DNA from 2 places in the Symbiopectobacterium sp. genome. Region 1 is predicted to be linked to the other one. Evidence: predicted binding sites of a transcription regulator. Region 1 holds the regulator's gene; the other holds the start of a gene.
What was found. Region 1 encodes PurR, which represses purine synthesis genes. Its sites were predicted from a motif close to CANGCAAACGTTTGCNTG; they were not measured.

Region 1 (8,713 bases):
CAGTGAACACGGCAGCGAAATGGCTTCACACCTTGAGCAGTTTCACCGTTGCCTCAATGTCTATTTCATCTTCCGTGAAAATTAACGTCGAACCCTGGAAGGTGGTGATCGCCAATTTTTTCATCGAACGAACGTCACTGGATTTAGCGGTTGATTTCGGCCTGATATTTCCCATGAGCGCGCCCACAGAAAGCACCGTATTTTCTTTATCAATGCGGGTATCGGCCGACACTTCTTCGCTGAATACCAGAAAGGATTTAATGGCGGTAAGCTTGATGCGCTCGCCTGCGATATAAATGTATTTGCTTTCCGGTTCGACTTTCACGGCATAAGCCGACAGACCCTTGTTATTGGTTGTGGGTTCGAAATTGACGGTCGCGCCTTTTTTAAGCAGATCCGGATTGGCGACCTTAATCACATGAAAATAACGATTATCGCCGTTTTCATCTTTGATAAATCCAAAACCTTTATCTTTAAACCAGGTTGTGATCGTTCCGTTCATCGCCATTACCGCCTACCTAATCGTTTATCACCTTATTTTTGCAGCGCGCAGTGTAAAGCACAATCCCTACGCAGACCACCTCTTTGGTTTGTCTCTTGATGATAAATGTCGGGTGTTATTGCCAGAGACGGGCTTCAGGAGATTGGAAGCAGAGTGATAAATAGAACACTGAGGAACAAGAAATGGTGCGTTCTAATGGACTCGAACCATCGACCCCCACCATGTCAAGGTGGTGCTCTAACCAACTGAGCTAAGAACGCATTTTGTGAGGCTGGTAACTAAAGCAGCGGGCAATGCCCTGTGCTGCCGTGCGAGGTGCATAGTAGTGAGTGAACGTGGTGCTGGCAAGACGCAAATGCAACATTTATGCGGTTGAACCGCACGACTGCTGCGCTTGTGTTCACTTTGCGTTTTTTTCACCCAACACCGGTGGCGTGCTGCCCCTTGCGTTGGGTGATATCAGGGCTAGAGCGCCGCGCGCGCCAGAATATCGCCGGGCGGTTGGCGTTGCAGATAACGGATACGTAGCACCATCATGATCGCGGCAGCAGTGAGTCCGATGATAAAGCCACACCAGAAACCGGCAGGACCCATGCGCGGCACCCAATAATCGGTCATTGCCAGCAGATAACCGCTGGGTAAACCGAGTATCCAGTAGGAGAAGAACGTGATGTAGAAAATGGAACGCGTGTCTTTATAGCCACGCAATACGCCGTTGCCGATAGCCTGCACCGCGTCTGAGATCTGATAAATCGCGGCCAGAAGCATCAACTGCGCCGCCATAGCGACCACTTCGGGATTCTTGTTATACAACAAGGCGATCTGTTCACGCAGCAACGCGGTGAAAATGGCGGTACAACAGGCCAGCATCACGCCGGTCGCGATGCCGGTGTAGGCCGCAACACGCGCATCTTCCACGGAGCCTTCCCCCAGCCGGTGGCCAACGCGGATCGTCGAGGCAATGCCGATAGACAACGGCAGCACGAACATCAGAGAACTGAAGTTCAGTGCTATCTGATGCCCGGCAACGTCAATCACGCCGAGCGGCAGGATCAGCAGGGCGACGATGGCAAACAGCGATACTTCGAACAGCAGGGCGAGCGCAATGGGCAAACCAAGCGAAAACAGAAGCCGCATGGCGGAGAAATCAATCTGCCAGCGCTGCCACTTTATATCGCGCAGCCAGCGTGCGTGCATACTGTAGAATGCCATCATCAGCATCATGATCCAATAGGTAGAGGCTGTCGCGACGCCGCAACCCACACCGCCCAGTTCGGGCATGCCAAATTTGCCGTAGATAAAGATGTAGTTCAGCGGAATATTGATCAGCACGCCAATAAAGCCAATCACCATGCCCGGCTTGGTTTTGGATAACCCCTCACACTGGCAGCGCAGCACCTGATAGAACAGATAGCCCGGTACTCCCAGCAGCATCACGTGCAGATAGCCGATGGCAACATTCGCGAGCTCCTGTGAGTCGGTATGCATCATGGCAATAACATGCTTGCCGTTATACAGCACTATCATGGTGATAACCGCAACGATCGCGGCCAAAATAAGCGCCTGCTGAACCTGATGGGCGATGCGCGGGCGTCGGCCAGAGCCGTTGAGTTGGGCTACCACTGGCGTGAGCGCCATTAATAAACCATGTCCAAACAGGATGACCGGTAACCACACGGAGGTACCGACTGCAACCGCCGCCGTATCGGTGGCGCTATAAGCACCCGCAATAATGGTGTCAACGACACCCATGGACGTTTGGGAAACCTGCGCAATAATGACAGGAACCGCGAGCGTTAACAGGCTCCGCGCCTCTGACAAATATTTCTGCACGCAAACACCTTCCTTGAATTGTTAAAACGAAAAACTGACGTCGATACCGCCTCGCTTTCTGTTATACGGCAGCACGGTGAGGTGGCGCGTTGCTTTTCCAGCAGGGGGTTTGGGATGAATGAAAGTAAACAACCGCAAGCGAGATAAAGAGCACAAATGGCTTTCGAAGCCATCCATCTGAGATGGAAAATCAATCGATGACAGAACGTTGTTCTAGTGTAGCGGCTTGGCATAAGTAAACCAACTTATTTGTAAGATATTGTGTCAATGGAGAGGTTCTGTTGTCTTATCGGATTTGTCAGGCGACAAAGGCGGGAATACGTTTGGTTTTCCAGTCGTTATGAGGCAAACTGCAAAATGATTTGTCAGCCTTTATTCCCTCGCGGCGTGCCACGGTAGCGTAGGGGGAGAGGCTGGCACAGTAGCATTCAGTTATTTCACTGATTTATTATGAGGCAAGCGTATGTTTACCGGTATTGTTCAAGGCACCGCGCCGGTGGTGTCCATCGATGAAAAAACGAACTTCCGCACGCATGTGGTAAAACTTCCTCCCGAATTACTGACCGGCCTGGTGACAGGTGCCTCGATTGCCAATAACGGCTGCTGCCTGACGGTGACGGCGATTGATGGCGATCGGGTCAGTTTTGATTTAATGAAAGAGACGCTACGCCTGACCAACCTGGGCGATATCACGCCGGGCGATCTGGTGAATATTGAGCGTGCCGCAAAATACGGCGATGAGATTGGCGGACATGTTATGTCCGGGCACATTATGTGCACGGCCGAAGTGGTTAAAATTCTTACCTCGGAAAACAACCACCAGATTTGGTTCCGGCTCTCCGATGAATCGCAGATGAAATATGTGCTGCACAAAGGTTTTATCGGGATTGATGGCATCAGCCTTACGGTGAGTGAAGTGACTCGCAGCCGTTTCTGCGTGCATTTGATTCCCGAAACGCTGCAACGCACCACGCTTGGTCAAAAGCGATTGGGGAACCGGATCAATATCGAAATCGATCCACAAACTCAGGCTGTGATCGACACGGTTGAACGTGTGCTGGCACAGCGTCAGGCACAAGAGGCCGCAACGGCAAATGCCGTGCAGAGCGCCTGAAGCCTGAGCTGAAAAAGCGATAAAAAATGCCGTACACTCTTGGCTGTACGGCGTTAAGCTGACCGAAATCAGCGCGCTACACGCACGCCGCCTTCAATCCCTTGGGGGCTAAACAACACCTGCCACAGTTGAATATTGCGCGCGCGAAACGCTCCGGCGCAGGCATTCAGGTAGTAACGGAACATACGATTAAAACGCGGTGAGTAACGGTTTGCTAACTGTGGCCAACTGGCGACAAAGCGATCGTGCCAGGCCATCAAGGTTTTATCGTAATCGGCCCCAAAATTGTGCCAATCCTCCATCACCAGATAAGGTTCACTGCGTACGGCAATGTGGCGCACGGAGGGCAGGCAGCCGTTGGGGAAGATATATTTGTTAATCCAGGGGTCAACCTGCGAATCGGTTTTATTTGCCCCAATGGTATGCAGCAGAAACAGCCCTTTTGGTTTGAGATTTTTGCTGACGACGCGAAAGTACGTATCGTAATTTTTCGGTCCAACGTGCTCAAACATGCCGACAGACACGATGCGATCGAAATGTCGGTTAAGGTCGCGGTAATCCTGCAATTCAATGGTGACGTTGAGATCGCTACAGCGCGCCTGAGCCAGTTTTTGCTGCTCACGTGAGATGGTCACGCCGTAAACCGATACGCCATAATGGAGTGCCGCATAGGCGGCCAGCCCGCCCCAGCCGCAGCCAATATCCAACAGTGTCATGCCTGGCTGAAGCTGAAGTTTTTCACAAATCATGCGCAGTTTGGCCTGTTGCGCCTGCTCAAGGGTCGTGGCCTCTTTCCAGTAGCCGCAGGAATATTGCATATGCGTGTCAAGCATCAGGCTAAACATATCGTTGCCCAGATCGTAATGTTCCTCGCCGACGATCCAGGCTCGCTTGCGGGATTGCAAGTTAATCAAGCGCGCAGCGACAATGTGCAAAATGTCTTTGAGATGATGGGGGGCCTTTTTCTCAAGCTCTGCACGTAAGATACGCCGAAAAAAACAGTCTAAACGATCGCACTCCCACCAACCGTCCATATAGCTTTCCCCGAGCCCCAGGGAGCCTTCACGCAGAACGCGCTTGTAGAAATCGGGGTTACGTACCCGGATATCAAACGGGCGTGAGCCATTGATTTTGATATCGGCGATCGCCAATAACGCGTGAACGATACGGAACCAGGACGTGTTATGTTCTGCCAGTTCCTCTACATATGATGAACTCATAACTTCTCCCAACCTTGCCAGACAGCGCCGCAAGGAACAGCATAGACAGTCTCTCATCAACCCGAACGCTGCGGTTTGCGCGCAGCGTGTTCGAATCACGGGCAGGTTACCCGTTGTTCAAATAGTAAGCGGTTGCATTCGTGCGCAGCCGTTTATGCTTGCCCGTTGCACAGCGGCAGCGGGCATAACATCCATCGTCTACTCTCTGGATACCCAGAGGGAATGAAGTGTCAACGCCGGTACGTGGTAACACGTAGGGGCACATATCCTGATACGCAGTGCTGCGCTCGTTATAATAAGGATAAATGTAGGGATATTGTCCGAATGAAAAACAGTGTATGACTGCTTCAATCAGAGGACAAGTCAAAATTGATTGATGCAGCCATATAGAATTTACAAATCAACGTACTATAACCGTCATACTTCAAGTTGCAGGTGCGTTGACTGCACTCGCTCACCCGAATCACTTACTTAAGTAAGTGATTCGGGATTCCCTCATTTGCCGCGTTACGACGCTCATAAATGAGCCTCGCCCTAAAGGGCCAGCGCAAGCGCTGTTCAAAACGTTAACGTTTTGTCCTGCAACTCGAATTATTTAGGGTATATAAGAAAATCGTCTTAAACATTAACGGCGGTAGTCGTGAAATGGGCCGTCACCCACTGAACGGCGCTCGATAAGCGTTGGGTGAACCTCAATCATCTGCGCATCTTCACGCTTGCTGGTGATGCGATCGAGCAGCATGGTAAAAGCAGATTGGCCCAAACGTTCTTTTGGCTGGTGGATCGTGGTTAAGGCTGGGGTGAAATAACGTGCATGGCGAACATTATCGTAGCCAATCACGGAAATATCTTGCGGTACGCGTAGTCCCAACTCATCAGCCGCGCAGATAGCGCCCATGGCCATGATGTCACCGCCGCAGAAAATAGCGGTCGGGCGCTGTTTCTGCGCCAAAATCTGGTGCATGGCTTTGTAACCGGATTCCGGCTCGAAATCACCCTGAACAATCCACTCATCGCGAACCGTGATATCCGCTTCCTGCAAGGCTTTGAGAAAACCCAGATAACGCCCGCTGCCCGTGTTGCGTTCCTGAATACCCGGAATGGCACCGATGTCGCGGTGGCCGCGCTCAATCAGATAACGCCCAGCCAGGTATCCCCCTTCGAAGGCGTTATCAATGATGGTGTCAGTGAAATCGCTGTGTGCCTGACCCCAATCCATTACCACCATAGGAATGCTGCGGTAATCGGCCAACATGCTCAGCAGTTCAGGCGGATATTCCGCACACATCACCAACAGGCCATCGACCCGTTTTTGCGCCAGCATGGAAAGATAGGCTCGCTGTTTTTCCAGGTTATTATGCGAGTTACACAGAATCAGGGTGTAGCCTTTTGCATAACAACTGTTTTCAACTGCTTCGATAATTTCCGCAAAGTAGGGTGCTTCGCTCGAGGTGGCGAGCAGCCCGATGGATTTGGTGTGGTTTACCTTTAAGCTCCGAGCCACTGCGCTCGGAGAGTAGTGTAATTCCTTGATGGCTTCCCGCACGGCCGTTTTGGTCTCTTCGGCGACGAAACGTGTTTTGTTGATGACGTGAGAGACGGTTGTTGTTGAAACGCCAGCACGCTTTGCCACATCTTTGATCGTTGCCATCTAAACATGACTCCTGAACCTACTTGTTACGGCAGTATATAGTTTGTTAATCGTTTGCTTTTGCGTAATGTTCTCTTTCCGATGGTATAAACAGGATATCAGAAGGAGACTGCCGAAATACTTTGTACCTAAAGGGGACGCGTTGATCTCATCGAAGATGACGTGTTCGGACACCGACGCAGCGCACGGTAAACTGCGAATTTTGGCTGATTTGCCGTGAAAGTGAAAGGGATAATTGATTTAATTAGTGCAGCCGGGATCGGAGATTTTCCCTATAAATGTGTAACAATGCTTTTTTGGCGTCATTGTGCTGCGGGTAGTGGTGTGCAGGAAAGAACGGAGCATCCAGTGCGGCGGCAATTTTCACGCGTTTCTGTGTTTCAAGGAGATAGAATGAATACTGATTTGAAAATGTCATTACTGACCACAGTTGGAGCGTTAGTCATGATCATGGTATTTAACTTTGTTGCCGTGTTGAACTGATCGCGATTAAAATAAAGACCAGGCTGCATAAGCATCACCTGGTCTTTATTATCGCTAACGCGTCGATGTGGCGATTAACGAATCGTTTGTGGTGTCACCACGCGACGTGCACCAATGTAGTGTTCCTGCCAGTAGTCTTCGCTCAACTTACTGATCTTGATATCGGCACCGGTTCGCGGTGACTGAATAAACTTGCCATTGCCGAGATAAACCCCGACATGATCGGCGGTGCCGCGACCATTGATGCGAAAGAACACCAGATCGCCAATCTCCAGTTCACCCTTATTGATGGGCGCAGCATCGCGCAGGTGATACATTTCATTGGCGGTGCGCGGAATAGGAATCTTCACCACATCTTTATAGGCATAATAGACCAGACCGCTACAGTCGAAACCGGTGTAGGGCGAGTTACCACCCCATTGATAAGGTTTACCGATCTGACCCATCAGCTTGTTCATCGCCGTCATTTTTGCATGCTGATAACGGCGCTTATGCGCTTCACTGAGCACCAACTCTTTGCCCGCTTTCTTGGCACCTGGTTTTATCGCCGCCGTTTTCTTCTCAGTGGCATCAGCGCCTTTTTTGAGCCCCTTTACTAGTTTTGCGGGCGTTGCGCTATGGTAGCGCGATGACGTGGTTTTTGACGCAGTGCTCTTGGTCTCAACGTCGGCAGAACTCTTTTTAGTGGCGGTCGTTTTGGTGGATTTCGTGTTTTGCGCTACTTTGGCTTTTTCCTGCGTCGCCTTTTTCTTCGGTGGTTCTGGTGGGGTTTGTGGTTTTTTAGCGGTTTTGGTGGTCTGGTTTTTTTTCAGGTGTTTGTCATCCGTGCTGGCGCTGGCTTTCTTCTCCGCATTGGTGTGCGGAGCTGCCTGGGCAACATTAACAAACAGATGGCTGAAGAAAACGAAGATCAGAGTAATAAATACGCGCATGATAAAAGAGACCGAATACAATCCTTAACTCACTCAATTCGAACAGTATTCACGAAAACGGCATGAGAAAAAAGCAGGAAATCACCTTTTCGCTTAACAGAATCATGAGAAAACGTTAATAATTGTTTTCCCGCTGTAAATATCATCATTTATTGCGGCATATTTCACCGAGGGTGACTTAGGGGGAACGGCGACAGGAAAAACCCTACAAAAAATGGCGTTTTTTTTGTCATGACAGCTCTCGCTACAATGAAGCAACGGTATATGTGCTTTGCAATCGCTTGGATAACAAAGCACATACGCGACAATGGTGCGATAATACCCCGTTACATAATGATGCCGTGCGATCCCTCCGACAGGAAGAGGGCACCGTGATGGCTCGCAGAAACACCGTTTGAGGAAGCAAAAGCATGACGACGACAACGATTGAAAAAATTCAGCGCCAGATTACAGAAAACCCGATTCTGTTATACATGAAAGGTTCCCCGAAGTTGCCGAGCTGCGGTTTCTCTGCCCAAGCCGTGCAAGCGCTGTCGGCGTGCGGTGAACGCTTCGCGTATGTGGACATTTTACAAAACCCGGATATTCGTGCTGAGCTGCCAAAATACGCTAATTGGCCGACCTTTCCCCAACTGTGGGTTGACGGTGAACTGGTTGGCGGATGCGATATTGTCATTGAAATGTATCAACGTGGCGAATTGCAGCAACTGATCAAAGAAACCGCAGACAAATACCGTGAGCCGCAGGATGGAGACAGCGCACAGTAAATCGTGCCTGTTGGCGGGCATACCGCCGGTATCTGAGGTAAAAGAGGGGACCCAGCACCGTGGTCCCCTTTTATTTGGGTATCAAATCTTTTTATCCGTCATTCCGCACCTACTTTAAGAATAAATTCGACGGTATCGCTCGCCGAGAACATCAACGATGGTCTTGTGAATAGAATTGAGGTTGGATACTTGTGGTGGTCTGTCACCAATA
Region 2 (5,792 bases), on a different contig from region 1:
ACGTGACCCCTATTTGGGGGGATTTATCTGTCAGCGTGTAATGAATGCCTTCTGACGGATAGCTTTTACTGATTATTCCCCCTTTTTGTCAGAAATTTCTAATCCTGCGTGAAATCCACTGGCAGCCATCGTGTTGGCCCGCTAACCTGAGAACGTTTTTACGGCGCAAGTGAAAAAAGAGAGATAACGATGAAGGATGCAATACGTGTAGCGATTGCCGGTGCCGGTGGTCGAATGGGGCGTCAACTGATCCAGGCGGTTTCGCAGATGGAGGGGGCTGTCCTCGGTGCGGCGCTAGAGCGTGAGGGCTCATCGTTGGTTGGCGTTGATGCCGGAGAACTGGCTGGACTGGGCACGCTGGGCGTTATTGTGCAGGATTCGCTGGATGCGGTACGTGATGATTTTGATATCTTCATCGATTTCACGCGCCCGGAAGGCACATTGGAGCATTTGGCATTCTGCCGCCAGCATGGCAAGGGCATGATTATCGGTACCACGGGTTTTGATGATGCAGGCAAAGCGGCTATCAGCGCGGCTGCACAGGAGATTGGCATTGTGTTTGCCGCCAACTTTAGTGTGGGTGTCAACGTGATGCTGAAATTGCTGGAGAAAGCGGCCACGGTGATGGGCGACTACACGGATATCGAGATCCTGGAAGCGCACCACCGCCATAAAGTGGATGCCCCGTCGGGGACGGCGTTAGCCATGGGTGAAGCCATTGCGGGAGCGTTAGGGCGCGATCTGAAAACCTGCGCGGTCTATGCGCGTGAAGGCCACACCGGCGAACGTGTGCCAAACAGTATCGGTTTTGCCAGCTTGCGTGCCGGAGATATCGTCGGTGAGCACACTGCAATGTTTGCTGATGTTGGCGAGCGCATTGAGATTAGCCACAAGGCTTCCAGCCGTATGACTTTCGCTAATGGTGCAGTTCGTGCTGCAATTTGGTTGAAAGATAAGAAATCAGGTCTTTTCGATATGAGAGATGTACTTTATATGAATAATCTTTGATTTTATTTGTTTTTTAACTTGTTGAATTTTGTGGATTATTTGTCATAATTTTTCTATTTTATGTTATTTGATTTTTTATTTTTCCATAACTGATATAAGTTTGTATTTTCTATTCTTTTTAAAGCGTTTGCTGGCGTTTTTTTAACCTCTCATTGCCTTGTCAGGCGCTCACTGGCCAAATATTTCCTTCTGGCTAATAATGTCATCGGGCAACCGTTTACTTTGCCTTTTTGATGGCTGTTTTTGTGGCTGAGATAGGTCAGTGGCGCTGTAAGAGCCATAAAAAATGGAGAAAAATAGCGGTTGGAGTGGACAAGTTGAACGACCATCATTAAAATGCGCGCAATTTGCCAAAAGTTTACCGAAAAGGTAATTTTTGCATTGATTTGGAGTGTCTAATCTGAATTAATATGCAGATAATATGATTGTTTATTCCTTGGAGGGTGTTTTGATTAAGTCAGCGCTATTGGTTCTGGAAGACGGAACCCAATTCCACGGTTGTGCCATCGGGGCAGAGGGAACGGCAGTGGGGGAAGTGGTCTTCAATACGTCGATGACCGGTTATCAAGAAATCCTCACTGATCCTTCCTATTCCCGCCAGATTGTCACTCTCACTTATCCCCATATTGGTAATGTCGGCACTAACGCCAGCGACGAAGAATCCCCCTCTGTTCATGCTCAAGGCCTGGTTATTCGCGATCTGCCTCTGATTGCCAGCAACTACCGTAATGAAGAGAGCCTCTCGGATTATCTGAAACGCAATAACATCGTTGCCATCGCCGATATCGATACGCGTAAGCTGACTCGCTTGCTGCGTGAGAAAGGGGCGCAGAATGGCTGCATTATTGCCGGGGATGCGCCGGATGCGGCACTAGCATTGGAAAAAGCCAAAGCGTTCCCTGGCCTGAAAGGCATGGATCTAGCAAAAGAAGTGACGACGCAGGAACGTTATGGCTGGACGCAAGGTAGCTGGACGTTGACCGGCGACCTGCCTGCTGCCAAAGCGGAAAGTGAATTGCCGTACCACGTAGTGGCTTACGACTACGGTGTGAAGCGCAACATTCTGCGTATGCTGGTCGATCGTGGCTGCCGTTTGACGGTTGTGCCTGCCCAGACCTCTGCTGAAGAAGTGCTCAAACTGAATCCGGACGGTATTTTCCTCTCCAACGGCCCTGGCGACCCGGAGCAGTGTGACTACGCCATCAAGGCAATCAAAGCCTTCCTGGAGACCGATATTCCGGTATTTGGCATCTGCCTGGGTCACCAACTGCTGGCGCTGGCAAGCGGTGCTAAAACGGTCAAAATGAAATTTGGTCACCACGGTGGTAACCACCCGGTGAAAGATCTGGATGCCGACTGCGTGATGATCACCGCGCAGAACCACGGTTTCGCGGTGGATGAAAACTCACTGCCTGCGACGCTGCGCCCGACGCATAAATCGCTGTTTGACGGCTCCCTGCAAGGGATTCATCGCACGGATAAAGCGGCATTCAGTTTCCAGGGACACCCGGAAGCAAGCCCTGGTCCGCACGACGCGGCCCCTTTGTTCGATCACTTTATCGAACTGATTCAATCTTATCGTGCCAATGGTAAATAATCGGGAGCAGAAAAATGGCAAAACGTACTGATATTAAAAGCATCCTGATCCTTGGTGCCGGCCCGATCGTTATCGGTCAGGCCTGTGAATTCGATTACTCTGGTGCGCAGGCGTGTAAAGCGTTACGTGAAGAGGGTTATCGCGTCATTCTGGTGAACTCCAACCCGGCGACCATCATGACCGACCCAGAAATGGCCGATGCGACGTATATCGAGCCGATCCGCTGGGAAGTGGTGCGTAAAATCATCGAAAAAGAGCGTCCTGATGCGGTGCTGCCGACCATAGGCGGCCAGACGGCGCTGAACTGTGCGCTCGAGCTTGAGCGGCAGGGCGTGCTGGCGGAGTTTGGCGTCACCATGATCGGTGCGACCGCCGATGCTATCGATAAAGCGGAAGATCGCCGCCGCTTCGATATCGCCATGAAGAAAATTGGCCTGGAAACCGCGCGTTCCGGCATCGTGCATACCATGGAAGAAGCATTGGCCGTGGCCGCCGATGTGGGCTATCCCTGCATTATCCGTCCGTCCTTTACCATGGGCGGCAGCGGTGGCGGTATCGCTTATAACCGTGAAGAGTTTGAAGAAATTTGCGCACGCGGTCTGGATCTGTCACCGACCAAAGAACTGCTGATTGATGAATCCCTCATCGGTTGGAAAGAGTATGAAATGGAAGTGGTGCGCGATAAGAAAGACAACTGCATCATTGTCTGTTCCATTGAAAACCTGGATGCCATGGGTATCCACACCGGTGACTCCATTACCGTTGCGCCAGCGCAAACCCTGACGGACAAGGAATACCAAATCATGCGTAACGCCTCCATGGCGGTACTGCGTGAAATCGGGGTAGAAACCGGCGGTTCCAACGTGCAGTTTGCGGTTAACCCGAAAACCGGCCGTCTGATCATTATCGAAATGAACCCGCGTGTATCGCGCTCCTCCGCGCTGGCTTCCAAAGCGACGGGCTTCCCGATTGCCAAGATTGCCGCCAAGCTGGCCGTGGGCTATACGCTGGATGAGCTGATGAATGATATCACCGGTGGTCGTACCCCGGCATCGTTCGAGCCCTCCATTGACTATGTTGTTACCAAGATCCCACGTTTTAACTTCGAAAAATTTGCCGGTGCCAACGATCGCCTGACCACCCAAATGAAATCGGTCGGTGAAGTGATGGCGATTGGCCGTACCCAGCAAGAGTCGCTGCAAAAAGCGCTGCGTGGTCTGGAAGTCGGTGCAACGGGCTTCGATCCGAAAGTGGATCTGGACGATCCGGAAGCGCTGACCAAAATCCGCCGCGAGCTGAAAGACGCGGGCGCTGAGCGTATCTGGTATCTGGCAGATGCTTTCCGCGCTGGCATGTCTGTGGACGGCGTGTTTAACCTGACCAACATCGATCGCTGGTTCCTGGTGCAGATTGAAGAGCTGGTTCGTCTGGAAGAGCAGGTTGCTGAGAAGAGCGCAACGGCACTGACGGCCGATTTCCTGCGCACCCTGAAACGTAAAGGCTTTGCCGATGCGCGTCTGGCGAAGCTGGCCGGTGTGTCTGAAAACGAAATTCGCAAACTGCGCGACAAATATGATCTGCACCCGGTCTACAAACGTGTCGATACCTGTGCGGCAGAGTTCGCTACCGATACCGCGTATATGTACTCCACTTACGATGAAGAGTGCGAAGCTAATCCGAATCAGGATCGCGACAAGATCATGGTATTGGGTGGCGGGCCGAACCGTATCGGACAGGGCATTGAGTTTGACTACTGCTGTGTGCATGCGGCGCTGGCGCTGCGTGAAGACGGTTATGAAACCATCATGGTCAACTGTAACCCGGAAACGGTTTCAACCGATTACGACACCTCTGATCGCCTCTACTTCGAGCCCGTCACGTTGGAAGACGTGCTGGAAATCGTCCGTATCGAGAAACCGAAAGGCGTTATCGTGCAGTATGGTGGCCAAACGCCGCTGAAACTGTCGCGTGCGCTGGAAGCCGCGGGTGTGCCGGTGATTGGCACCAGCCCGGATGCTATTGACCGTGCAGAAGACCGTGAGCGTTTCCAGCAGGCGGTGAATCGTCTGGGCCTGAAACAGCCGGAAAATGCCACCGTAACCTCCATCGAGCAAGCGGTGGAAAAAGCGCGCGGCATCGGTTATCCGCTGGTGGTTCGTCCCTCCTACGTGCTGGGCGGCCGTGCGATGGAAATCGTTTACGACGAAGTCGATTTGCGCCGTTACTTCCAGCACGCGGTCAGCGTGTCCAACGATGCGCCGGTGCTGCTGGACCGTTTCCTCGATGATGCCATTGAAGTGGACGTGGACGCTATCTGTGACGGCGAACGCGTGCTGATTGGCGGCATTATGGAACACATCGAACAAGCGGGCGTGCACTCCGGTGACTCTGCCTGTTCATTGCCGGCTTATACGCTGAGCAAAGAAATTCAGGATGTGATGCGCCAGCAGGTAGAAAAACTGGCGTTCGAACTGAGCGTGCGTGGGTTGATGAACGTGCAGTTCGCTGTGAAGAACAACGAAGTCTACCTGATTGAAGTGAACCCACGTGCAGCGCGTACCGTTCCGTTTGTCTCCAAGGCGACCGGTGTACCATTGGCGAAAGTGGCCGCGCGCGTGATGGCGGGCAAGACGTTGACGGAGCAAGGTGTCACCAAAGAAGTTATCCCACCGTATTATTCCGTGAAGGAAGTGGTGCTGCCGTTCAACAAGTTCCCCGGCGTTGACCCGATTCTGGGGCCAGAAATGCGCTCTACCGGCGAAGTGATGGGTGTGGGCCGTACCTTTGCCGAAGCGTTCGCCAAGGCGATGCTGGGCAGCAACTCACCGATGAAGAAATCAGGACGTGCCTTGCTCTCGGTTCGTGAAGGCGATAAGGCACGCGTTGTGGATCTGGCGGCCAAGCTGCTGAAACACGGCTTTGAGCTGGACGCGACTCACGGCACCGCCATTGAGCTAGGTGAAGCGGGCATTAATCCGCGTCTGGTGAATAAGGTGCATGAAAGACGTCCGCACATTCAGGACCGTATCAAGAACGGCGAGTACACGTATATCGTCAACACGACCGCAGGGCGTCAGGCGATTGAAGATTCCAAGCTGATTCGCCGCAGCGCGTTGCAGTACAAGGTGCACTACGATACGACCATGAACGGCGGCTTCGCCACGGCGATGGCGCTCAATGCGGATCC

Region 2: the regulator PurR is predicted to act here: its motif matches at 1,215-1,232, upstream of carA (glutamine-hydrolyzing carbamoyl-phosphate synthase small subunit).

Annotation. Positions count from the first base shown of each region.
Region 1 is NZ_JBPETA010000127.1:1,140-9,852, forward strand. Features, by position in the region: gene ACTBDZ_RS11985 (cold shock domain-containing protein) at 26-508, opposite strand; tRNA gene ACTBDZ_RS11990 (tRNA-Val) at 686-762, opposite strand; gene ACTBDZ_RS11995 (MATE family efflux transporter) at 968-2,335, opposite strand; gene ACTBDZ_RS12000 (riboflavin synthase subunit alpha) at 2,799-3,449, shown strand; gene cfa (cyclopropane fatty acyl phospholipid synthase) at 3,518-4,669, opposite strand; gene purR (HTH-type transcriptional repressor PurR) at 5,295-6,320, opposite strand; gene ACTBDZ_RS12015 (cytochrome bd-I oxidase subunit CydH) at 6,537-6,803, shown strand; gene ACTBDZ_RS12020 (C40 family peptidase) at 6,878-7,735, opposite strand; gene ACTBDZ_RS12025 (Grx4 family monothiol glutaredoxin) at 8,146-8,502, shown strand.
Region 2 is NZ_JBPETA010000174.1:443-6,234, reverse strand. Features, by position in the region: gene dapB (4-hydroxy-tetrahydrodipicolinate reductase) at 190-1,008, shown strand; gene carA (glutamine-hydrolyzing carbamoyl-phosphate synthase small subunit) at 1,457-2,605, shown strand; gene carB (carbamoyl-phosphate synthase large subunit) at 2,620-5,792, shown strand, end outside.